Regions from separate parts of the Paractinoplanes abujensis genome, predicted to be linked through region 1. Evidence: riboswitches for the same ligand, from Rfam matches in the RefSeq annotation. Region 1 holds a riboswitch; each other region holds the start of a gene.
The links. A riboswitch is a leader RNA that binds a small molecule or an ion and turns the genes downstream of it on or off. The one in region 1 is predicted to bind S-adenosylmethionine.

Region 1 (7,478 bases):
CTTCCTGCTCGCCCTGGCCTACCGCAGCTGGGCCGTGTCCGGGCACGACGAGGTGCAGGACGACGTCGAGGACCGCCGGATCATGCAACTCGCCGAGCGCGACGAAGGCTCCGGCACCGACGACACCGACCACACCGACGTCCCGGCTCCGGCCGAGGTTGCGCCCCTTCCCGACCGTGAGGCCGCTCGATGACCTTCCTCGTTCCGCTGCCCGTCGTGATGCCGCTGCTCGGTGCGGCGCTGACGCTGATGATGGCGGGCAAGCCGCGGGCGCAGCGGACGGTCAGCCTCACCGTGCTCACCGCCACGCTGCTCGTCTCGTGCGCGCTGCTCTACTTCTCGACCACCGACGGGTCGCTGGTCGTGGCCGTGGGCGGGTGGGAGGCGCCGCTGGGCATCGTGCTCATCGCCGACCAACTGGCCGCGCTGATGCTGGTCGTCTCGTCCGCCGTGACCCTGTGCGTGCTCGTCTACTCGATCGGGCAGGGCATGGCCGACGGGCACGAGGAGACGCCGCTGTCGGTCTACCACCCGACGTACCTCGTGCTCACCGCCGGCGTGACCAACGCGTTCCTGGCCGGCGACCTGTTCAACCTGTACGTCGGGTTCGAGATCCTGCTCGTGGCGAGCTACGTGCTGCTGACGATCGGGGGCACCGAGAACCGCATCCGGGCCGGATCGACGTACGTGGTGGTCTCCCTGCTGTCCTCGGTGATCTTCCTGACCGCGATCGGGCTCATCTACGCCGCCACCGGAACGCTGAACCTCGCGCAACTCGTGGAGCGGCTGGACGCGCTGCCCGACGGCCTGCGGCTGATCCTGCAGGGCATGCTGCTGCTGGCGTTCGGCATCAAGGCGGCCGTGTTCCCGTTGTCGTCGTGGCTGCCCGACAGCTACCCCACCGCGCCCGCCCCGGTCACGGCGGTCTTCGCGGGGCTGCTGACTAAGGTCGGCGTGTACGCCATCATCCGTACCGAAACGCTGCTTTTCCCGGGTGGAAGGGCCGCGGTCGTGCTGCTGATCACCGGACTGCTGACGATGGTGATCGGCATCCTGGGCGCGGTGGCACAGTCCGACATCAAACGGTTGCTGTCGTTCACGCTGATCAGCCACATCGGGTACCTGCTGTTCGGGGTGGGACTGACCACGCAGCTGGGGTTGTCCAGCGCGATCTTCTACGTGGTCCACCACATCACCATCCAGACCACGCTGTTCCTGGCGGCCGGGCTGATCGAACATCGCGGCGGCAGCACCGCCCTGGACAAGCTGGGCGGGCTGGCCAAGCTCTCCCCCGTGCTCGCCGTGCTGTTCCTGGTGCCCGCGCTCAACCTGGCCGGCATCCCGCCGTTCTCCGGGTTCATCGGCAAACTCGGCCTCGTGCAGGCGGGCGTGGCCGACGGCGGCGTGCTGGCCTGGATGCTCGTCGCCGGCGGCATCCTGACGAGCCTGCTGACCCTGTACGCGGTGGCGCGCGTGTGGAACCTGGCGTTCTGGCGTACACCGCCCACGTCGATGCCGTCCGGGCGGCTCCCGGCCCTGATGGTGGCGCCCACGCTGGCACTGGTCGTCTTCGGTGCCGCCCTGACGTTCGTGGCCGGACCGCTGTTCGAGGTGGGCGACCAGGCCGCCGCGTCACTGCAGGAACGCACGGCCTACGTGCAGTCCGTCTTCGGAGGGGAGAACCCGTGACCAACGGCCGATGGCGCGACCGCTGCGTGGCGGCGCTCGGGCTGACCGTGATCTGGGTGCTGCTGTGGGGCTCGTTCACGCCGCTGACCCTTGTGGGCGGTCTGGTGGTGGCGGTCGTGGTGCTGATCGTGTTCCCGTTGCCGCCCGTCACCTACGCCGGGCGGATCCACCCGTACGGCGTCCTCCGCTTCACCGTGCGCTTCCTGCGCGACATGGTGCTGGCCAGCGCGCAAGTGGCGTCGCTGGCGTTCCGTTTCGGGCACACACCACGCAGCGCGGTGATCGCCGTGCCGCTGCGCTGCCCGTCCGACCTCAACCTGACCCTGACCGCGGAGGCGTTGTCGCTCGTGCCCGGAAGCCTGATCGTCGACGTGGACCGCAAACGCGGCATCCTCTACGTGCACGTGCTGGGCGTCTCCGACCCGCCCTCCGTCGAACACTTCCGGCAGGACGTGCTCGAACTGGAGGGCCGGATCATCCGCGCGTTCGGCTCGGCCGCTGAGCGTCGCGTCATCTCGGAGGTCCCCGCATGACAGTCGTCGCCGTGATCGTCACCACGCTGCTCGCCATCGGTGCGGGGCTCACGCTGATCCGCATCGTGCGGGGGCCGTCGGTGCTCGACCGGATCGTCGCCACCGACGTGCTGCTCGCCGTCATCGTGTCGGCGCTGGCCACGGAGGCGGCCTTCTCCCGCGACGCCACCGTGCTGCCGGTGCTCGCGGTGCTGTCCGTTCTGGGCTTCACGGGGGCGGTCAGTGTGGCCCGTTTCGCCATCCGGCGTAACCCGGCGGCTGAGGCCGGGGCGTCGCACGCCGCCGGCCGCACCGACGGCTCCGACGGCTCCGACCCCTCGGACCGCTCCGGCCGGGCCGATCGCAACGCTCTCAGCGGCCTCGCCTCCGGGCGCGACGGTCTCGGGGTCGATCCCAACGGTCTCGCGGCCGGTCGCGACGATCTGACGGCCGTCGAGCGCACCAGCGAAGGAGGTTCCCGATGAACGGCGTCCTCGACGTCGCCGCCGGCGTCTGCCTGATCGTCGGCGCCCTGCTCGGCCTGTCCGCCGGGGTCGCCCTGATGCGCTTCCCCGACCTGCTGTCCCGCATGCATGCGGCCACCAAGCCCCAAGTGCTCGGCCTGTTGCTGGTGCTGACCGGCTGCGCGCTGCGGCTGCGCGACGCCGTCGACATCACGACGCTGCTGCTGGTCGCCGTGTTCAGCATGGCCACAGCCCCGGTCGCGGCCCACATGATCGGGCGCGCCGGCTACCGCGCCGGACTGGCCCGCGAGGACCTGCTGGTCGTCGACGAACTCCGCACCGCCGACGACAAACGGTGAGGGGGTTCAGCATGGAGCTGTTCGGCATGCCACCACCCGATGGACCCGACGCCGCCCTGGCCCGCCGCATAGCCGAGTCCTTGGCGGCGGACGACCGCTTCCGCCGCCAGCCGGTGGCCGTCCAGGTCCAGAACGGCGTGGCCATCCTGACCGGCCGGGTCGAGAGCCGCGAGGTCCACGACGCCCTGATCTCGGCGGTCCGCGAGGTTGCCGGCCCGCGCGACCTGTGCGACGTCCTCCGCATCACCGACGGTGAGACCCGTCTGCGCGAGGCCCGCCAGTTCGGCGAGCTGGCAGCCCACCTGGCCACGTCCCCGGCCCGCAGCACCCGCCGCGGCTCCCCGGCCGCGGTGGTCGCTCGCATGGTCATGCTGACCGTGACGGCCACCATCGTCCTGATCGAGGTAGCCGGCTGGCTGGCCGCCCTCTTCGGCGTCGGCCTCCTGGCCTGGGCCGCCGACGTCCTGCTCCGCCGCCGCAAACGCTGACCGCCTCCCTCCTCGCGCCACCCCGCGTCGCGCCGCGGCGCCCCACCACAGCGCCGCATCGGCGGGGGTCTGCATGTCACGGTTGATCTGGCACCGAACTGAAATTCCACGCCGTCGGCAGATCGCCGCCGCACAACGCGCATGTGAAGTCACCGTCGCGCACGATGTTGCGCTCGCCGCAATCCGGGCAGCGCCGGAAGGTCAGCTCATGAGTGAAGCCGCCGGGGTGGGCTGTGCCGAGACGGTCGAGTGCCGCGGCCACGGCCGGCCAGCAGTCCGGGTCCGGGCAGTAGCCGGTCGACTGGTTCGACACCTCGACCACCCGCCGCTCGCCGTCGAATGTCATCTCACCGGCCGCCAGCACGTCCTGCCCATCGGCCAGAACGACGTGTTCACTCCGGCGCGGCGCCAGTTTGAGCCACCCGTCGACCCCGACGACGAACGTCAGCGGCTCGTCCGGGAGCCGTCCCGCGGCGTCGAGACGGACCGGCTCCACGCGGCCGGCCGACTCCTGGATGTCCGCCGGCCCCACATAGCGATAGCGCCTCACCCCGCGACGCTATCCACCCCGCCACCGACAGGGCGACCTGATTAACGCCGACCGGTAGGCCCGCGACGACGACTCGTTGGCAGGACGGGCTTGGGCGGGGGAGGCCGACTGAGCGGATACCTCGGATGGCCGAGTGGGGCCGCGGGCTCAGCGGGTGCGAGCGGCACCGGGCGGGCGCGCCTGGCGCGGGCGGGCGCGCCGGGTGCCGGGCGGGCGCGCCGGGTGCCGGGCGGGCGCGCCGGGTGCCGGGCGGGCGCGCCTGGCGCGGGCGGGTGCGCCGGGTGCCGGGCGGGTGCGCCTGGCGCGGGCGGGTGCGAGCGGCGCCAGGCAGGTGCGCGGGGCACAGGCGGATACCGAGCCGGCGTCAGCGCTTTCCGATGGCTGTTGGGCGGACCACGAAGATGACGCGGTCCGGGGCGTCGGTCGGGGGCTTGGTGCCGAACGGAGCGTCGTAACGCTCGGCCAGCTCGACGAAGAAGTCGCCGTTCGGGTCGGGGTCGATGCGTTCCACGACGCCTCGTACTTCGATATAGCGATACGGGTCGGCCGGGTCGACGATCGAGAGGGAGACGGCGGGGTTGGCCGTGACGTTGCGGAACTTGCGGCGGAAGTTGGTGTGCGTGAAGCGCAGGAACTGACCGTCCCAGCTGAACCACATCGGGTTGACCTGCGGCGTACCGTTGTCGCGCACGGTGGCGAGGTGACCGATCAGGGGCCGCTCCAGCAGGTCGAGGAGCTCGTCGGGGATGATCCGGGTTTCAGACGTCACGGTCGCACACTCTACCCAACCTATGGGCATTGTGGGTTCGTCGGCGGGTGGCCGAATATTCGCGTCGGCGTGGGACTGCTATGGTCCGACGGGTCACGAGTGCCAGCGTCAAGCCCCGGCTCGCTGGCCGGCAACCCCCTGTGGTGGGTGGGTGCTCCGGGTGATGACCAGGTCCGGCGCGCAGCGTGCCGGGCAAACCACGACTCGGGAGTGCGCTGTGACTCTGCCCCGGCCTGTCCTTGAAGGTTCCCTCGTACGGCTCGAGCCGCTGACCCCCGCGCACGCGGCCGACCTGGCCGCGGCGGCCGCCGGTGATCGTGGGTCGTTCGGCTGGACCTGGGTGCCGCAGCCCGGCGAGGTGGACGACTACATCGACCAGCAGCTCGGGCGGGCGGCCCAGGGGACCATGACTCCGTATGCGCAGATCGCGCTGGACACGGGCCGGGCCGTCGGAGCCACCGCGTACTGGGATCCGCGCCGCCGCCCCGAAACCGGTGACCTGTATGCGATCGAGGTCGGCTTCACCTGGCTGGCCGCCGCGGCGCAGGGCACCGGCATCAACACCGAGGCGAAGCTGCTGCTGTTCGCGAACGCCTTCGACAACTGGCGCGTCGAGCGGGTCGATCTCAAGACCGACGCGCGCAACGTTCGTTCCCGGGCGGCGATCGCGGCGACCGGCGCGACCTTCGAGGGCGTCCTGCGCCGCTGGTCACGGTCGTGGGTGCCGGGTGAGGAGGGCCGGTTGCGCGACTCGGCGATCTTTTCGGTCATCGCCCCGGAATGGCCCGCCTGCCGCGCCCACCTGCGGCAACGGCTGGCCGCCAGGACGGGGCAGCGCAAGGACTCAGCGCGATGAGGGACTGGCGGTCCTGGTTCGAGTTCGGCCGCACGCTGCCCCTGGCGCCCGGCGTCCACGCGCCTTCCCGGTTCTCGGCGCTGCTCGCGGCCGCGTTGCAGGACTGCGGCGACCGTACGGTGATCGATGCGGGCTGCGGCGCCGGCCTGATCACCATCGCGGCGTTGCGGGCCGGCGCCCGGCACGTGATCGCGATCGACTCCGATCCCGCCGCGGTCGAGCTGACCCGGCGCAACGTGGCCGAGACCCTGGGTGTGCAGCCCGTGGAGGTCCTTCGCCTCGACTTCCGCGAGCTGGACGAGCTCGACGCCGACCTGCTCGCCGTCAATCCGCCGCAGCGCCCCGCGTCCACCCTGGAGGCGGTCGAGCCCGACCAGCGCCACCTGCACGTGGGTGGTGGCGCCGACGGCCTCGACACGCTGCGCCTCGTGCTGAGGCACACCAGAGCGGCCACCGTACGCACCACCGCCGCCGACACTCTGCCGATCCGCTCGGTGCCGGCCGTGTCGCGTCGCCGGGTGCTCACCGCCACCCTGCCGATGCACCGGGCCTGGCACCCGCTGACCGGACCGGAGGCCCCGGTCAGCGTCTGGGAGCTGCGCCGCACCCCCGTCTCGACGGCAGGCTCCCGGCCGTGAAAGCCGGCTACTACCCGGAGTCCGGTCCGCCGGGCTTTCTGGCCGCCGCTGCCGCGCAGGCCCGCTTGGTCCTGGCGGCCGGCGACCCCGACGCGACGTACGAGGCCGGCTTGGACTTCGCCGGGCTGGCCGGACGGGCCTTGGGCGCGGCCCCGGCGGGCGAGCCCATCGCCGACTTCCCGGCCGCCCTGAGCTGGATCTGGGGTTCGCTCACCGACGAGATGGACGCCCCCGGCCGCGGAGCACCGGACCAGGGCGCGGCCGCGGTCCGGCACATGCGCCGGGCCGCCACCGAATGGCTCGAGGTGCTCGGCTCCCCCGTCCCGGGTGCGGTTGCCGCCTACCTGGACCGCTGGCTCCACGAGGAGTGCGGCTACGAGCGGCCCTGATCGGAGCCGGGCGGAAAGCGACAAGCACCACATCGTGCGGGGTGTCACGATTCGGTGCCGGGCGAACGGTCGACAGCGGACGATGGGTGGATGAGGCTTCCGTCGGTGGTTGTGGTCAGGGCCGCGTTCCTGGCTGTCGCCCTGCTGATCGTGCTGATCGGGGTGGTGGGGTGGCCTGCCGTCTTGCTGGGGGCGGCGTTCGCGGTTTGGTTCACCGACACGCGCCGGCCCGGCCGAAAGGCGTAGGCGCAGCCGAAAGACCTAGTGAACGCGCTGGCTACCGTGCCGGCGATGTGGGACAGAAGATTTCTCGGAGTGCTCGCGGCCGCGCTGGTGGTGGCCTTTGTGATGCTGCCGCCCGTGGTGGCGGCGGCCTGGACGGGTGCCGGCCCGACCAGTCACGGGCAGCTTGTGCAGGCCACCCAACAGGGGTTCGCCGACTACTGGCGGGCCGGTGGCGGGCAGCTCGACGCGGGCCTGCAGCGGCTTGTCGACTACTGGTTCGCCTTCCACGTGGTGAAGGGCGTGATCTCGGCGCTGCTGCTGGGGACGCTGGTGGCCCTGGCCGTTCCGCTCTGGCGCAGCCGCAAGCTGGTCGCGGCGGGGGTGTCGGGGCTGGCCGTGGTGGCCGCGGCGGCCGTGATGGCCAACGTGCAGGGCATGCTGGCGCCGCTGTCGTCGCTGCTGCCGATGGCCGGGGAGCCGACGTTGGCCGCGGCCGGGCGCGAGCTGAGCGCGGTGCTCAGTTCGGGTGCTCCGATGCC
Region 2 (7,478 bases), 6.1 Mb from region 1:
CGTGGTCATGACCGTGAACGCGATCAGACCGATCAGCAGGGGCAACCACGCCCCGTGCACGAGCTTGGTCAGGTTGGCGCTGACGAACAGCAGGTCGACGGCGAGCAGCAGGCCACCCCCGCCGATCACCAGCCACTTGGGTGCGTGCCAGCGAACCCGCGCGAAATACAGGAACAACAGCGTGGTGATGGTGATCGTGCCGACCACGGCCATCCCGTACGCGTAGGCCAGCGCGGCCGAGCTGCGGAACGCGAACACCAGCACCAGCACCGCGACCATGAGAAGCCAATTGATCCACGGTACGTAGATCTGGCCCACCGTCGACTCCGACGTGTGCGCGATGCGCAGGCGCGGAAGGTAACCGAGCTGGCCCGCCTGGGACGCCACCGAGTAGGCGCCGGTGATGACGGCCTGGGCCGCGATCACGGTGGCCGCGGTGGCCAGGACGACCAGGGGCAGCCGGGCCGCGTCCGGCACGAGCAGGAAGAACGGACTGGACAGCTTGCCCGGGTCGCCCAGCAGCAGCGCGCCCTGGCCCAGGTAGCTCAGCGTGCAGGCGGGCAGCACCAGCGCGAGCCAGCCGACCGTGATCGCCTTGCGCCCGAAGTGGCCCATGTCCGCGTACAGCGCCTCGGCGCCGGTCACGGAAAGCACGATCGCGGCCAGGGCGAAGAACGCGATGTGGAAATGTCCGGAGATGAACCCGATCGCGTACGTGGGGGAGAGCGCCTCGAGGATGCGGGGCTCGTCGATCACGCCCCACACGCCGGCCGCCCCGATCACCGTGAACCAGGCGATCATGATGGGGCCGAAGAGGCGCCCGACCGCCGCCGTGCCGTGCCGCTGGAAGGCGAACAGGATCACGATGATGACGGCGGTGATCGGCACGACCAGGTCGTCCAGCCCGGAGCGGACGGTTTCGAGGCCCTCGATCGCGGACAGCACCGAGATGGCCGGCGTGATCATGCTGTCGCCGAAGAACAGCGAGGCGCCGAAGATGCCGAACGCGGCCAGGATCACCGCGCTGCGCCGGTGGTGGTCGGACCCCCAGCGGCGCAGCAGGGTGATGAGGGCCATGATGCCGCCCTCGCCGTCGTTGTTGACCCGCATCACCAGCGAGATGTAGGTCAGCGTCACGATGATCATGACGGACCAGAAGATCGTCGACACCACGCCCAGGATGTTGCTGTCGCTGATCGGCACCGGGTGCGGGTCGGCCGGGTTGAAGATCGTCTGCAGCGTGTAGATCGGGCTCGTGCCGATGTCGCCGAAGACGACACCGAGGGCGCCGACGACCACTGCCGCCTTCAGCTTCGAGTGGTCGTGCTGCACGTGCGGGGCCGCCGGTTCGCTCACTGGCCCATTCTGCGCCCGCCGTACCCGCTTGGGAGGTCCTATCCGGCGTGTCCGTCGCCACGAGCTTCGAGTACCACACGACCACGCTCGGAAGTGGGGAAACGGCCGATCATGGCCTCCAGTTCGTCCGCCGCGACGTTGGCGCCGAACGCCTCCGTGCCCGGCTCCAGCCGTACGCCGGCGGCCAGCGGCCCGGCCACCACGGGATCGAACCCGAGGTCGTCGACGAGCGCCGAGACCGCGGCCACGTCGGCCGGGTCGTCGCCGGCCACCGCGATCGCCTTGCGGCCGGGGGTGCCGGTGGGCCGCGCGCCCTCCTCGAGGTCGTGATAACCCATGTGGTTGAACGCCTTGACCACGCGCGAGCCGGGCAGGAACGCCTGCACGATCTCGCTCGACGACGTGCGGGGGTCGGTCAGGTCGTCGCGGATGCCGTCGACCTCCCACCAGTAGTTCATGGCGTCGACGACCAGCTTGCCCCGCAGCGGCTCGACCGGGACGTTGCGGTGCTTGCCCAGCGGCAGGGCCAGCACCACGACGTCGGCCCGGGCCGCCGCGTCGGCCGCGGTGGTGGGCTCGGCCCCCGGCACCAGCACGCTGATGATCAGACCGATTTTCGCGACGTCGCCGGAGCCGGCGATGAGCACCTGGTGCCCGGCCGCCACCGCGAGCCGGGCCAGGACGGTGCCCACCTTGCCGGCGCCGAGAATGCCGATCGTCGTCATCTCAGGCGGCCAGGATTTCACGAGTCATCGGCAGCACCTTAGTGCCGAACAGCTCGACGGCGCGCATGCGGGCGCCGGCCGGGATCGAACCGGCGGTGTAAATCATGTCGAACCGCCCGACGCCGAGGGTCTTGATCGCGCCGGCCATCTTGCGGGCCACGGTCTCGGGCGAGCCGATGTACAGCGAGCCCTGCTCGACCTCGTAGTCGAACTCCTGCTTGCGCAGCGGCGGCCAGCCCCGGAGGGCGCCGATCCGGTCCCGCATGACCTTGAAGCGCGGGTAGAAGATCTCCTTGGCCTCCTCGTCGGTGTCGGCGACGAACCCCGGCGAGTGCATCCCGACCGGGTGCGCCACCGTGCCGAGCTGGTCGGCGGCCCGCCGATAGAGATCCACGTACGGGGCGAAGCGGTCGGGCCGGCCACCGATGATCGCCAGCATCAGGGGCAGGTTGTAACGGGCCGCACGGACCACGGACTGCGGGGAGCCGCCCACACCGACCCACGTCGTCAGCCGGCCGGAGTCGGTCTTGGGGAACACGTCGGCGTCGACCAGCGGCGCGCGGGTCGTGCCGCTCCAGGTCACCGGCTTCTCGTCGAGCAGCTGGACGAAGAGCTCGATCTTCTCCTCGAACAGCTTGTCGTAGTCGGCCATGTCGTAGCCGAACAGCGGGAACGACTCGGTGAAGGACCCGCGGCCCAGGATGACCTCGGCGCGTCCGTTCGACAGGGCGTCCACGGTCGCGAAGCGCTGGAACACCCGTACGGGGTCGTCGGAGCTCAGCACCGTGACGCCGGACGCCAGGTGGATGCGCTTGGTCCGGCCCGCGATGCCCGCGAGCACGGTCTCGGGGGTGGAGATCGCATACTCCGGCCGGTGGTGCTCGCCCAGCGCGATCACGTCGACGCCCAGCTCGTCGGCGAGCACGGCCTCGTCGACGACCTGCCGGATGGCGTCGCCGTGCGAAAGCAGATTGCCCTTGTCGTCCTCCGGCCTGTCGCCGAACGTGTCGAGGCCGAACGTGAGTTCCGTCATCATGACCCTCTCAAGCTGATTGACGTGTCAATTATGCCCGCTACTATTGACACGTCAATCACAGGAGGTGGAGTTGTGAGCGCTGGCACACGGCGATTTCCCACCCGGGACGAGCTCCGGGTCTGGCGTGACTTCCTGGAGACGGGGGACCTGGTGCGGGCCGAGCTGACGGCCCGCCTGCAGCAGACGTCCCAGCTCTCGCCGGGGGACTACGCGGTGCTGCTCGCGCTCAGCGAAGCCACCGGGCAGCGGCTGCGCTCGTCCGAGCTGGCCGCCGCGATCAGCTGGGAGCGCAGCCGGTTGTCGCACCACCTGGGCCGGATGGAGAAGCGCGGGCTGATCCGCCGCGAGGAGTGCGCCACCGACAGCCGGGGTCACGAGGTGGTGCTCACCCCGGAAGGGCTGGCCGCGTTCCAGGCGGCGACCCGGCCGCATCTGCGCGACATCCGCGAACTCTTCGTCGACGCGCTGACCCCCGAACAGCTCGCGGCGGCGGGCGAGATCGCGGCCGCCCTGCGTGCCCATCTCGTACGGGGGTAGAAAGGTCGGCATGGCTCGTATCGCGGTGACCGGAGGCAGCGGCAAACTCGGCCGCGCCGTCGTCAAGGACCTGCTCGACCACGGCAACGACGTGGTGAACCTCGACCTGGCGCCGGGTCCGCCGTCGGCGGCGTCCTACACGCGTGTCGATTTGTCAGACTTCGGCCAGGCGGTCTCCGTGCTGACCGCCGTCGACGACCGCTACGACAAGATCGACGCCGTGGTGCACCTGGCCGCGATCCCCGCCCCCGGCCTGCTCCCCAACGCGGCCACGTTCCACAACAACATCACGGTGACGTACAACGTCTTCGCCGCCGCCCGTACGGCCGGCATCAAGACCGTCGTGTGGGCGTCCAGCGAAACCGTGCTCGGCCTGCCCTTCGAGACCACGCCGCCGCCGTACCTGCCGGCCGACGAGGAGTACCCGGCCCGCCCCAACTCCTCGTACTCGCTGGCCAAGCACCTCGAGGAGCAGATGGCGGCCCAGTTCTGCCGCTGGGACCCCACGCTGACCATGGTCGGCCTGCGCTTCTCCAACGTGATGGAACCCGGCGACTACCAGGACTTCCCCTCGTACGACGCCGATCCGCACCACCGCAGCTGGAACGCGTGGGGTTACATCGACGCCCGCGACGGGGCCCAAGCCGTCCGGCTGTCCCTGGCGTACGGGAAGCCGGGTGTCGAGATCTTCGTGATCGCCAACGCCGACACGGTGATGGCCCGGCCCAGCACCGCCCTGGCGGCTGAGGTCTTCCCCGACCTGCCCCTCAAGAAAGACCTCACCGAACACGAGACCCTGCTCTCCATCGACAAGGCCCGCCGCCTGCTCGGCTACGAGCCCGCGTTCAGCTGGCGTTCGTAGGGGATTTTCTCGCCGGCCTCGACGGGGACGGGGAGTTTGTTCTCCGCCGGGGGCAGGGGGCACGTGGCGAAGTCGGTGTAGGCGCAGGGCAGGTTGGTGGCGCGGTTGAAGTCGAGGGTGACTGTGCCGTCGGAGGCCGGCTCGGCGATGGCCAGGCTGCGGTTGGCCGCGTACGTGGTGATGCCCGACGTCTCGTCGGTGAACAGGGCGAAGAACGATCCCGGGGTGCGGCCGTTGAAGACTGTGAGGGAGAGCGGGGTGCCCAGGGCCTCGAACTCGACGACGCCGGGGGACTCGTAGATGTGTTCCAAACCCTCCACGGCGGCGCCCACCGTGACGTCCTGCGGGGTGTCGAAGGGAACGTAGCGGCCGGTCAGCTGCCACTTGTCGGTGGGCTCGTACGTGGGGGTGCCGCGGAACCGGGTGCGCAGCGCATTGCCGGGGTGGCGGGGGCGGACGATGTCGAAACCGCCGCGCTTGGCCACTTCGATGACGGCGTCGCCGGCGGTGGCGTTGCGGCCGCCGCGTTCGGGGAGGACGCCGAACTCGTGGCGGCCGGTGACCTCCGTGCCGTCGACGGTGAGTGACTCGCCGGGGGCCAGCGTGACGACCGGGCCGGCCGGGCCGGTGCTCCACTCGCCGGGGGCGTCGGGAAAGCGCTGCGGGGTCGCGGTGAGGAAGTTGAGGCTGGTGACGGCCAGGAATCCATGCGGGTCGGCGAGGGTGCGCTCGTGCTCGGCGTGCCACTCGGCCCAAAGCTGCTCGTCCATGCGTTCAGCCTATGCCTACTTGACCGATAGGAGTTACGTGATGCTAGCCTCTTCGGAAGGTCATGAGTGCCAGCGCGTAGCCCCGGCTTGCTGGCCGGCAACCCTTGCGTTCGCGATGGGGTGCCCCGGGTGAGGACCAGGTCTGCGCCCGGCCGGGCGCAGGCAAGCGCGAGCCTCCGGAGGCCTTGCTGTGTCTGACCGTCTCGATGTCGTCGGCGCCGACCTGACCGTGGGCGGGCAACGTTTCGTTCACCTCGACTACGCGGCCTCGGCGCCCGCTGTCCGGGCCGCGGCCGACGCCGTACGGGATCTGCTCCCGTATTACGGCAGCGTGCACCGCGGCGCGGGGCTGCGGTCGCAGCGGTCGACGCTCGAATACGAGCGGGCCCGCGACACCGTGGCCGAGTTCGTGGGCGCCCGCGACGGCGACAGCGTCATCTTCACGCGCAACACGACGGACTCGCTCAACCTGCTGGCCCGCGCGCTGCCCGAGGGCACCACGACGATCGTGTTCGACGGCGAGCACCACGCCAACCTGCTGCCCTGGCCGTCACCCGTGCGCCTGCCCGCGCCGGCCGATCCCGACGCGGCGGTCCGGGCGGTGCGGGCCGCTTTCGAGTCCGTACGGGGTCCCGCGCTGCTCGCCGTGACCGGCGCGAGCAATGTGACGGGGGAGATCTGGCCGGTGCGGGAACTGGCCGACGTGGCTCACTCGTACGGGGGAAGGGTTCTGCTCGATGCCGCTCAGCTGGCGCCGCACCGGCCGGTGAACCTGAGCGAACTGGGCACGGACTATGTCGCCTTCTCCGGGCACAAGCTGTACGCGCCGTTCGGGGCGGGCGTGCTGGCCGGGCGGAGCGATTGGCTGGACGCGGCCGAACCGTACCTGCGCGGCGGCGGCGCCAGCCTGTCCGTCGGCGACCACGACGTCACCTGGGCCACCGGACCCGCGCGGCACGAAGGCGGCACCCCCAACCTGATCGGAGCTGTCGCTCTGGCCGCCGTATGCGAGGCGCTGATGCAGGCCGATCGCGCCGAGCTGGACGACCATGAGCGTTCGCTGCTCGCTTCGCTCCCCGACGGTGTCACCCTCTTCGGCGGACGGCAGCCGCGCGTCGGCATCGTCTCGTACGCCCTGCCCGACGCGGTCGGCGTCGCCGATCGGCTGGGGCGTGAACACGGCATCGGCGTCCGGGCGGGAATGTTCTGCGCCCACCCGCTGGTGCGGCGCCTCGGCGGTGGCGGCGACTGCGGAACCGGCGGCCTGCTGCGCGTGAGCTTCGGCTTGGGCACCACCCACGACGACATCGACCGGCTGTGCGGCATTCTGTTCCCATGACTCAACCGCGCGCCGTGGCCGTCGTGATCTCCGAGGGCCGCGTCCTGCTGATGAAGCGTTACCTGCAGCGGCCCCGGCCGTGCGTGATGTGCCCGCGCGGGGCCCTGGCCTGCGCGGGTCACCACTACGCCGTGCTGCCGGGCGGGAGTGTCGAGCCCGGGGAGTCGTTCGAGGAAGCCGTCCTGCGCGAGCTGACCGAGGAGACCACGATGACGGCACGGATCGAGCGTCAACTGTGGTCGGGCCGGCACGCCAAACGCCGGGCTGTCTATTTCCTCATGACCGACGTCGAGGGCACGCCCGTGCTGTCCGGGCCCGAGGCCGTCGAGAACGGGCCGCTCAACAGTTTCGAATTGCTGTGGGCCACCCCGGCCGACTTCGAGCCGCTGAATGTGTTTCCACCCAGCATCCGGGCGCCACTGACCGCATTGTTGTGAAAATTGTCCTCACGGGACAATCGTGGAATGGAACCCGGCGACTTCTGGCAGCTGATCACCCTCGGGGACGACCGCGAATTCGGGCGCGTCGTCGACGAACTGGCCCGACGTGAAGTCTCCGCCATATACGGTTTCGAGGACCGGCTGGCGGCATTGTTGTATGCCATCGACACTTATCCGCACGCCAGGGCCGCGCGGGCCCGGGGGGACTGGTTTCTTTACGTGCGCTGCGCTGTTGTGGCGGACGGGCCTTCGGCGTACGAGGAAGTGCTCGCCGAGCCTCGGAAACTGCGCCGGTATGCCACCCGCGAGGCTGAGCACCTGCTGTCTGTGGCGTCGACGGCCTACGAGCGGAAAACCGGACTGCCGTGGACGCATGAGGCTCCGTACGACTACGAGTCGGGCAGCAATGCCGA
Region 3 (7,478 bases), 4.5 Mb from region 1:
CGCTGATGACGGCGCCACCGGTCAGGATGGCGATGTCCTCCAGCATGGCCTTGCGGCGGTCACCGAAGCCGGGGGCCTTGACGGCGACCGACTTGAAGGTGCCGCGGACCTTGTTGACGACCAGGGTGGCCAGGGCCTCGCCCTCGACGTCCTCGGCGATGATGACGAGCGGCTTGCCGCCCTGCATGACCTTCTCCAGCACGGGGAGCAGGTCCTTGACCGCCGAGATCTTGCTGTTCGCGATGAGGATGTAGGGGTCGTCGAAGACGGCCTCCATACGCTCGGCGTCGGTCATGAAGTAGGCCGACACGAAGCCCTTGTCGAAGCGCATGCCCTCGGTGAGCTCGAGCTCGAGGCCGAAGGTGTTGCTCTCCTCGACGGTGATGACGCCTTCCTTGCCGACCTTGTCCATGGCCTCGGCGATGATCTCGCCGACCGTGGAGTCACCGGCGGAGATGGAGGCGGTCGAAGCGATCTGCTCCTTGGTCTCCACGTCCTTCGAGAGCTGCTGCAGGCCCTCGGAAACGCTGGCCACGGCGGCCTCGATGCCCCGCTTGAGGGCCATCGGGTTGGCGCCGGCGGCCACGTTGCGCAGGCCCTCACGGACCAGCGCCTGGGCGAGGACGGTCGCCGTCGTCGTGCCGTCACCGGCGACGTCGTCGGTCTTCTTCGCGACCTCCTTGACCAGCTCGGCGCCGATCTTCTCGTAGGAGTCCTCGAGCTCGATCTCCTTGGCGATCGACACACCATCGTTGGTGATGGTGGGAGCGCCCCACTTCTTCTCGAGCACGACGTTGCGGCCCTTGGGGCCGAGCGTCACCTTGACGGCGTCGGCGAGCTGGTTCATGCCCCGCTCGAGGCCGCGACGAGCTTCCTCGTCAAATGCGATGATCTTGGCCATACGGCTGTGTCCTCCTGGACATTCGAGGTGCCGGGCCGCGTGGCCCCGCCCCCGCACGTGTGCGGAACTCTGCGGACGTCACCACCTGGCGTCGTGACGTCCTCAGGCCGAGCCGGATAGCCCGCGACGACCGGCCCCGTGCCCCGGCGCCGATGGCGACGCCGCGACCGAGACCCCACCGTCCCGACCTGCTGGCACTCACCAGACGCGAGTGCCAATGACTTGTTTAGCACTCCAGGGGTGCGAGTGCAAGGAAACCTCGACCCCGGGCGGTGGTCACTCCTCCGGGGCGTCGAGCTCCGCGAACAGGGAACGGCTGGTCACCGGTTCGACCGCCCGGCGGGCCTGCCCGTAGGTCACCAGGGCGGCGATCGCCCACAGCTGAACCAGCACGACCCCGGCCGCCGTGGCCGCGAACCCGCCGAGCGCGTAGTCGGCCACCCGCGGCACCACCGTGAGCGCGGCTGCGGCGACCAGCAGCCCGCCCGGGCGCGCGTGCGAGAGCAGATGGGCCGCGCGCCGCGGACCGCGCCCGCGCTCGATCAGCACGACGCAGCCGAGCACCCCGCCGAAGGTGAGCGCGACCGTCGAGCCGACGGCGAATCCGATGGCCACCAGGCCGCCCGCCGCACCCACCTGCTCCTCGGTCAGCAGCAGCGGCAGGCCACCGGTGAGCAGGCCGAACCCGGCGAACCACAACCACAGGGCGCGCAGCCGCATCGAGACCAGCGACCAGACCCGGCGGGCGCGGGGCCGCCGGCCCTGGGCGGCCGCGGGCAGCGCCACGCCGACCGCGCCGGCCAGGCTGAGCACGAGCGGCAGGGCGGACACCGCGAGATAGGCCAGCCACATGGCCGGGAGCAGCAACAGGCCGAACCCGCCGACCAGGTCGGCCAGGGCGGGCGCGGCCACGATCGTGTCGTCGACCCGGCCCACGAAGAAGTGCATGGGCAGCGCGACCAGCAGCATGACCGGGATCAGGTGGGCCGCGTGCCGCCCGGCGACCCGGCCGAACCGGCGCGCCCACTGCCCGAACCCGGGCCCGGCGACGAGCGGGTCGTGGACGACCGGTGGCTCCGGCGCGATGTCGCGCCGCCAGCTCAGGTCGGCCGTGCGCCCCTCCGGGTCGAAGGGGTCGGCGGCGGCCACCACCGGTGCCTCGACCATGAAGATGCGCGCGTCACCCTGCTCCACCCGGACACCTTGCCCCAGCACACGCCGGTGCCGCCACCCCGTCCGATTCCCGGCAACCGGGTTGCCGCACCCGCCGGATCCGGGTAGTCAGGACGCCATGAGCTGGAACGTGCACCGGATACGCCCCGAGGACGCGGCCCGGATGCGCGCGCTGCGGCTCGAGATGCTCGCCGACAGCCCGCTGGCCTTCCTGGAGACGCTGGCCCAGGCCGCCCAGCGCTCCCACGAGTCGTTCCGGCAGCGCGTCGCGCAGGCCGCCACGGGCCCCGGCCTGGCCCAGTTCGTGGCCGACCCGGGCGACGGCGGGCGGCTGATCGGCCACGCCGGGGGCACGGTGGCACCCGACTTCCCCGGCCAGACGGTGATCTTCGCGGTCTACGTGACGCCGGCCTACCGGGGCGGCAAGGTGGTGGCCGACCTGATCGAGGCGGTCAGCGCGTGGTCGGCCGCCGCGGGCCGCCGGCACACGCTGCTCGAGGTCGTCGTGGGCAACGACCGGGCCGTCCGGGCGTACGAGAAACTCGGTTTCGGCGACACCGGCGAGCGCGTGCCGCACCCGGTGATCCCGGCCCTGACCGAGCTGCGGATGCGGCGGGTCGTGTGATGGCCGCGCGTCACGTCACCAGGGGCCTCCTGACCGCGCTGAACGGCACGACGGGAGCCGGGCTGCTGGTCGCGCTGGCCACCCGGGCCAAGATCAGGCGAGGCCGGCACGGGGTGCTGATCGCCGAGGGCTATCGCCTGCCGATCCCGCCCGCCTCCTGCTTCACCGTCGGGTCGGTCATCGTGACCCGGCGCAGCGCCGAGTGGCTGCTCGACGAGCAGCGCCGCGAGCTGTTCGAGCACGAACACCACCACGCCAAGCAGTACGCCCTGCTCGGCCCGCTGTTCTGGCCGGCCTACTGGGTCGCCTGCGGCTATTCGTACGCGACGACCGGCTCGTGGGGCGCCCGCAACTTCTTCGAGAGGCGTGCGGGCCTGAAGGCCGGCGGTTACCCCACCGACCTCCCGCTGCGTCCCTGGCTGGCCCGGCTCACAGGTCCTTCTGCCAGTCGATCCAGGAATCGACCATCCGGAACCCCATCGCCCGATTGACCTTGAGCATGAAGGCGTTCGCGGCGGCGTTGAACGTGTCGATCGCCTCCAGGGCCGGTTTCTCCCGCCGCACCAGGCTCAGGTTCTCCAGCTTGACCAGCAGACCGAGCCGGTGGCCGCGGTGCTCCGGGTCGACGATGGTGGTGCTCTGCCAGGCGTGCGCCGGCTGGTCGAGCTCGGCGACGACGGACGTCCAGGCGGCCAGCCGATCGCCGATCAGCGCGCCGGTCTGATAGTTGCGGCGGCCACGCCTCTCCCGGGTCAGGTCGCCCTGGCGGATGCGTTCGGCGTCCATCTTCTCGGGCTCGAGGACAAGATCGCCGGTCGGGGCGTCGGCGTTCATCCGCCCCTCCAGATAGGCCACGCCGTCGATCAGGTCGTCCGGCGGCACGCCCACCCAGCTGCGCAACGTGTATCCCGTCGAGCGCTTGTCGGCCTCGGCCCGCAGGCCGGCCAGCAGCGACTCGTCGAGCGCGGTGACGTCGAGCCGGCTGCGCAGGTCGACCAGGCCCTGCTTGGCGCCGACCGACTCGGCGAACGCGGTGCCGTCGGGGTGCCGGTCGACGGTCGAGGCCTGCAGGTGTTTGCGGTGGTGGACCTCGGCCCGCTCGACCGCCAGGTCATAGAGGGCGCGGCCCACGCCGTGACGTCGATGCTCAGGCAGCACAAGCAGGTCCAGCTCGACAATGTCCAAATTGTCGAGTTGGGGGAAGTTGAGCTCGAGATAGCCGACCGGCTTGTCGTCGAGGTAGCCCAGATAGCGCTCGATGAGCGCGCCCGGTGGCGGATTGTCGAAGGTCTTGAGGAAGTTTCGCCGGATCGAAAAGGGAATGTCCGGACAGTCGTGATGTGCTGTAACGCTCGCAATGTCGTAGACGATCTCGTAAGACGTCAGAGGACCGGCAGATACACGCATGGCCGCCACCCTTGCGGGCGGCGGCCATGAACGCGAGCGATTTATCGCGCCGTCACGGGACGGAAGTTGGTCGGGAGAACGGACGCACAACGCCTCCGGCGCTGGGTCGTTGGGCCCCTCGAGAGATTGTCGCCAAGCTCGAAGGTGAGGGGCCGCGTACGGCGCCGCGCCCTCCCGCAGAGAGCATCTTGCCGATCCCGGTAACCCGGCGCAAGTCCTCGCGGGATGGAATTCTCACTTGACGCCGGACGGTCAGTTACTCACCGTCATCATCCCAGGAGGCCGGCCTCGCGGGCGCCCTTGAGCGACGGCTTGATCCGGTGGGTCGGTCCGACCAGTTCCGAGATCGCGTCCAACGTCTTGAGACCCTCGCCGGTGTTGTAGACGACCGTCTCCTTCTCGGGGTCGAGCTTGCCGCTCTCGACGAGCTTCTTGAGCACGGCCACGGTCGTGCCGCCCGCGGTCTCGGCGAAGACACCGGTGGTCTCGGCCAGCAGCCGGATGCCGGCCCGGATCTCGTCGTCGTCGGCGTAGTCCATCCAGCCACCGGTGCGCCGGACGGCCTCGATCGCGTACGCCCCGGCGGCCGGGTCGCCGATGTTGAGCGACTTCGCGATGCCGGTCGGCTTGACCGGGGTGATCTCGTCGGTGCCGCTCTGCAGCGCCGTGGCGATCGGGTTGCAGCCGGCCGACTGCGCGCCGAAGACCGTCCAGCCGTCCTCGGGCGCCTCGCACAGCCCGATCTCGACCAGCTCCGCGAACGCCTTGTCGACCTTGGTCAGCAGCTCGCCGGAAGCCATCGGGATGACCACCTGAGCCGGGATGCGCCAGCCGAGCTGCTCGGCGACCTCGTAGCCCAGGGTCTTCGAGCCCTCGGCGTAGAACGGCCGGACGTTGACGTTGACGAACGCGGTGTCCTCGAACTCGTCGGTCTCGACCAGCTCACCGCAGAGCCGGTTGACGTCGTCGTAGGAGCCCTCGATGGCCACCAGGTCGCCGCCGTAGACCGCGGTCGTGACGACCTTGCCCTGCTCCAGGTCGTACGGGATGAAGACGATGCTGGGCGCCCCGGCGCGAGCGGCGTGCGCGGCCACCGAGTTGGCCAGGTTGCCGGTGGAGGCACAGGCGAAGCGGGTGAAGCCGAGGCCCCGGGCCGCGGTCAGCGCGACCGAGACCACGCGGTCCTTGAACGAGTGGGTCGGGTTGGCCGAGTCGTCCTTGACCCACAGCGGCGCCCGCAGTCCGACCGCGGCGGCCAGGGCGGGCGCGCTGACCAGCGGGGTCAGGCCGGGGTCGAGGGTGACCCGGGTCGCCGGGTCCTGACCGGCGGGCAGCAGGCCGGCGTAGCGCCAGATGTTCTGCGGGCCGGCTTCGATCTGCTCACGGGTGACCCGCGCGAGGAGGTCGGCGTCGTAGGCCACCTCGAGCGGGCCGAAACACTCGTAACAGGCGTGCTGGGCGATCAGCGGGTATTCCGCTCCGCAGGCACGGCACACGAGACCCTTGGCGGGCGAGGCGGAGATAGCAGCGGGTGCGTTGACGGTAGACGTCATCGAGGCCTTCCCTCTCATCTTTCCCCAGGTCGGGGACGGAATTAGCACCTGCCGCGCGCGGCCTCGTCGTCGAGACTGCACGGTGGTTGCCGGGGCTTCACAGGGCCGTATCCCTCTGCCCCTCTGGATGAGGTATTCAGTTGTGTTTCCAACACCTTACGACGGGATCCCGCGTTTCGGCACGCGCGATCCGAAGGTGTGAGACAGACCCCTGCTACGAGGTGATGTCCTTCCGGGTGAAGCGCCAGAACGCGACACCCCAGCACACGGTGGCGTAGATGACGGCGCTGATGGCCCCCTTGACCAGGTCGTCCGTCTGCACGGGAGTGGAGAGCAGGCCCATCCAGGCGTCGCTGTAATGCGTGGGCAGCGCGTTGCGGATCACCCCGAGCGCCGTGATCTGGTCGAGGATGCTGGACAGGATCCAGATCATCACCGCGCCGCCGACCGCGCCCAGCGGGGCGTCGGTCAGGGTGCCCAGCAAGAACGCCAGCCCGGCCACGACCAGCATGGTGACGGCCAAATAGCCGGCGATCCCGAGCAGCCGCAGCAGACCTGCGCCGGGCGCGATCTCGGCCGCGATCGTGCTGCCCAGCGGGTGCCAGCCGTAGCGCAGGGTGCCCGCGAGCAGCCCGACCCCGGTCAGCACGAGCAGCGCCACCGCCGAGTAGGCCAGCGCCACCATCAGCTTGACCGCGAGCAGCCGGGCCCGCGGGACCGGCACCGCCAGCAGGTAGCGCAGGCTGCCCCAGCTGGCCTCGCTGGCCACCGTGTCGCCGCAGAAGAGCGCAACCACCACGACCAGCAGGAATCCGGCCGACACAGCCAGGCAGAACAGCGCGAAGTTGAGCCCGCCCGAGGTGGCCAGGTCGACCAGGCTGCCGAAGGCGCCGCCGTCGCCGTCCTCGTCGCCGCCGCTGTCGAACTCGAAGGCGATCAGGATGATCAGCGGCAGCACCGCCATGAAGCCCAGCCCGAGCTGGGTGCGCCGGCGCGAGGCCTGCCGCCGCACCTCGGCCCAGACCGGCAGGGTGCGCGACGGCCGGTAGCCGGTCGCGCCGGCACTCACATCAACGCTCATCGGTCTCCACTTCCCCGCGAGTTCTCGCCGACCAGGGCGAGGAAGGCGTCCTCGAGGCGGCGCCGCGGCACCACCCGGTCGACCGCGACGCCCGCCCGGACCAGCGACGCCACCACCTCGGAGCGGGGCGTGCCGTTCATCTCGACGATCAGCCCGGACGGCCCGTCGGGCAGCACCGAGCGCACGCCCAGCTCGTCCAGCACCCGCTCGGCGGCCGGCACGTCGGACACCTCCAGCTGCACCGACGGGGAGTCGCCGACGATCTCCTCGACCGGACCGGACGCGACGATGCGGCCCTTGTTGACCACGACGGCGTGCGTGCAGGTCTGCTCGACCTCGGCCAGCAGGTGGCTGCTGACCAGCACGGCCCGCCCGTCGGTGGCGTACCGCTTGAGCACCCGGCGCATCTCGGCGATCTGCGGCGGGTCGAGCCCGTCGGTCGGTTCGTCGAGCACCAGCAGCTCGGGCAGGCCCAGCATGGCCTGGGCGATGGCGAGCCGCTGCCGCATGCCGTGGCTGTATTTCTTCGTACGCCGGTGGACCGACTCACCCAGCCCGGCGATCTCGAGCGCCTCGTCGAAGCGGGCGTCCGCCCACGGGCGTCCGGTGGCTTTCCAGTACGCCTCAAGGTTCTCCAGCCCGGTCAGGTGGGGCAGGAAGCCCGGCCCCTCGACCAGCGCGCCGACCCGCGACAGCACCGGCGAGCCGGGCACCAGCTTGTGCCCGAACACCAGGGCC

Region 2: another riboswitch for S-adenosylmethionine. It lies ahead of BKA14_RS40775 (aminotransferase class V-fold PLP-dependent enzyme); the one in region 1 lies ahead of BKA14_RS12335 (GNAT family N-acetyltransferase).
Region 3: another riboswitch for S-adenosylmethionine. It lies ahead of thrC (threonine synthase); the one in region 1 lies ahead of BKA14_RS12335 (GNAT family N-acetyltransferase).

The regions. Positions count from the first base shown of each region.
Region 1 covers NZ_JACHMF010000001.1:2,754,923-2,762,400, forward strand. The annotation lists gene BKA14_RS12295 (Na(+)/H(+) antiporter subunit C) at 1-193, shown strand, start outside; gene BKA14_RS12300 (Na+/H+ antiporter subunit D) at 190-1,689, shown strand; gene BKA14_RS12305 (Na+/H+ antiporter subunit E) at 1,686-2,222, shown strand; gene BKA14_RS45010 (MrpF/PhaF family protein) at 2,219-2,686, shown strand; gene mnhG (monovalent cation/H(+) antiporter subunit G) at 2,683-3,024, shown strand; gene BKA14_RS12320 (BON domain-containing protein) at 3,036-3,512, shown strand; gene BKA14_RS12325 (TFIIB-type zinc ribbon-containing protein) at 3,589-4,062, opposite strand; gene BKA14_RS12330 (PPOX class F420-dependent oxidoreductase) at 4,427-4,831, opposite strand; SAM riboswitch class IV at 4,923-5,036, shown strand; gene BKA14_RS12335 (GNAT family N-acetyltransferase) at 5,049-5,687, shown strand; gene BKA14_RS12340 (50S ribosomal protein L11 methyltransferase) at 5,684-6,325, shown strand; gene BKA14_RS12345 (hypothetical protein) at 6,322-6,714, shown strand; gene BKA14_RS12350 (hypothetical protein) at 6,805-6,960, shown strand; gene BKA14_RS12355 (hypothetical protein) at 7,006-7,478, shown strand, end outside.
Region 2 covers NZ_JACHMF010000001.1:8,830,642-8,838,119, forward strand. The annotation lists gene BKA14_RS40745 (potassium transporter Kup) at 1-1,356, opposite strand, end outside; gene BKA14_RS40750 (NADPH-dependent F420 reductase) at 1,395-2,081, opposite strand; gene BKA14_RS40755 (LLM class flavin-dependent oxidoreductase) at 2,083-3,114, opposite strand; gene BKA14_RS40760 (MarR family winged helix-turn-helix transcriptional regulator) at 3,190-3,654, shown strand; gene BKA14_RS40765 (NAD-dependent epimerase/dehydratase family protein) at 3,665-4,516, shown strand; gene BKA14_RS40770 (DUF1684 domain-containing protein) at 4,486-5,286, opposite strand; SAM riboswitch class IV at 5,345-5,461, shown strand; gene BKA14_RS40775 (aminotransferase class V-fold PLP-dependent enzyme) at 5,477-6,625, shown strand; gene BKA14_RS40780 (NUDIX hydrolase) at 6,622-7,062, shown strand; gene BKA14_RS40785 (DUF4240 domain-containing protein) at 7,090-7,478, shown strand, end outside.
Region 3 covers NZ_JACHMF010000001.1:7,267,451-7,274,928, reverse strand. The annotation lists gene groL (chaperonin GroEL) at 1-901, opposite strand, end outside; gene BKA14_RS33285 (hypothetical protein) at 1,178-2,095, opposite strand; gene BKA14_RS33280 (GNAT family N-acetyltransferase) at 2,193-2,699, shown strand; gene BKA14_RS33275 (hypothetical protein) at 2,699-3,190, shown strand; gene BKA14_RS33270 (GNAT family N-acetyltransferase) at 3,129-4,106, opposite strand; gene thrC (threonine synthase) at 4,376-5,659, opposite strand; SAM riboswitch class I at 5,671-5,793, opposite strand; gene BKA14_RS33260 (ABC transporter permease) at 5,874-6,740, opposite strand; gene BKA14_RS33255 (alpha/beta fold hydrolase) at 6,737-7,478, opposite strand, start outside.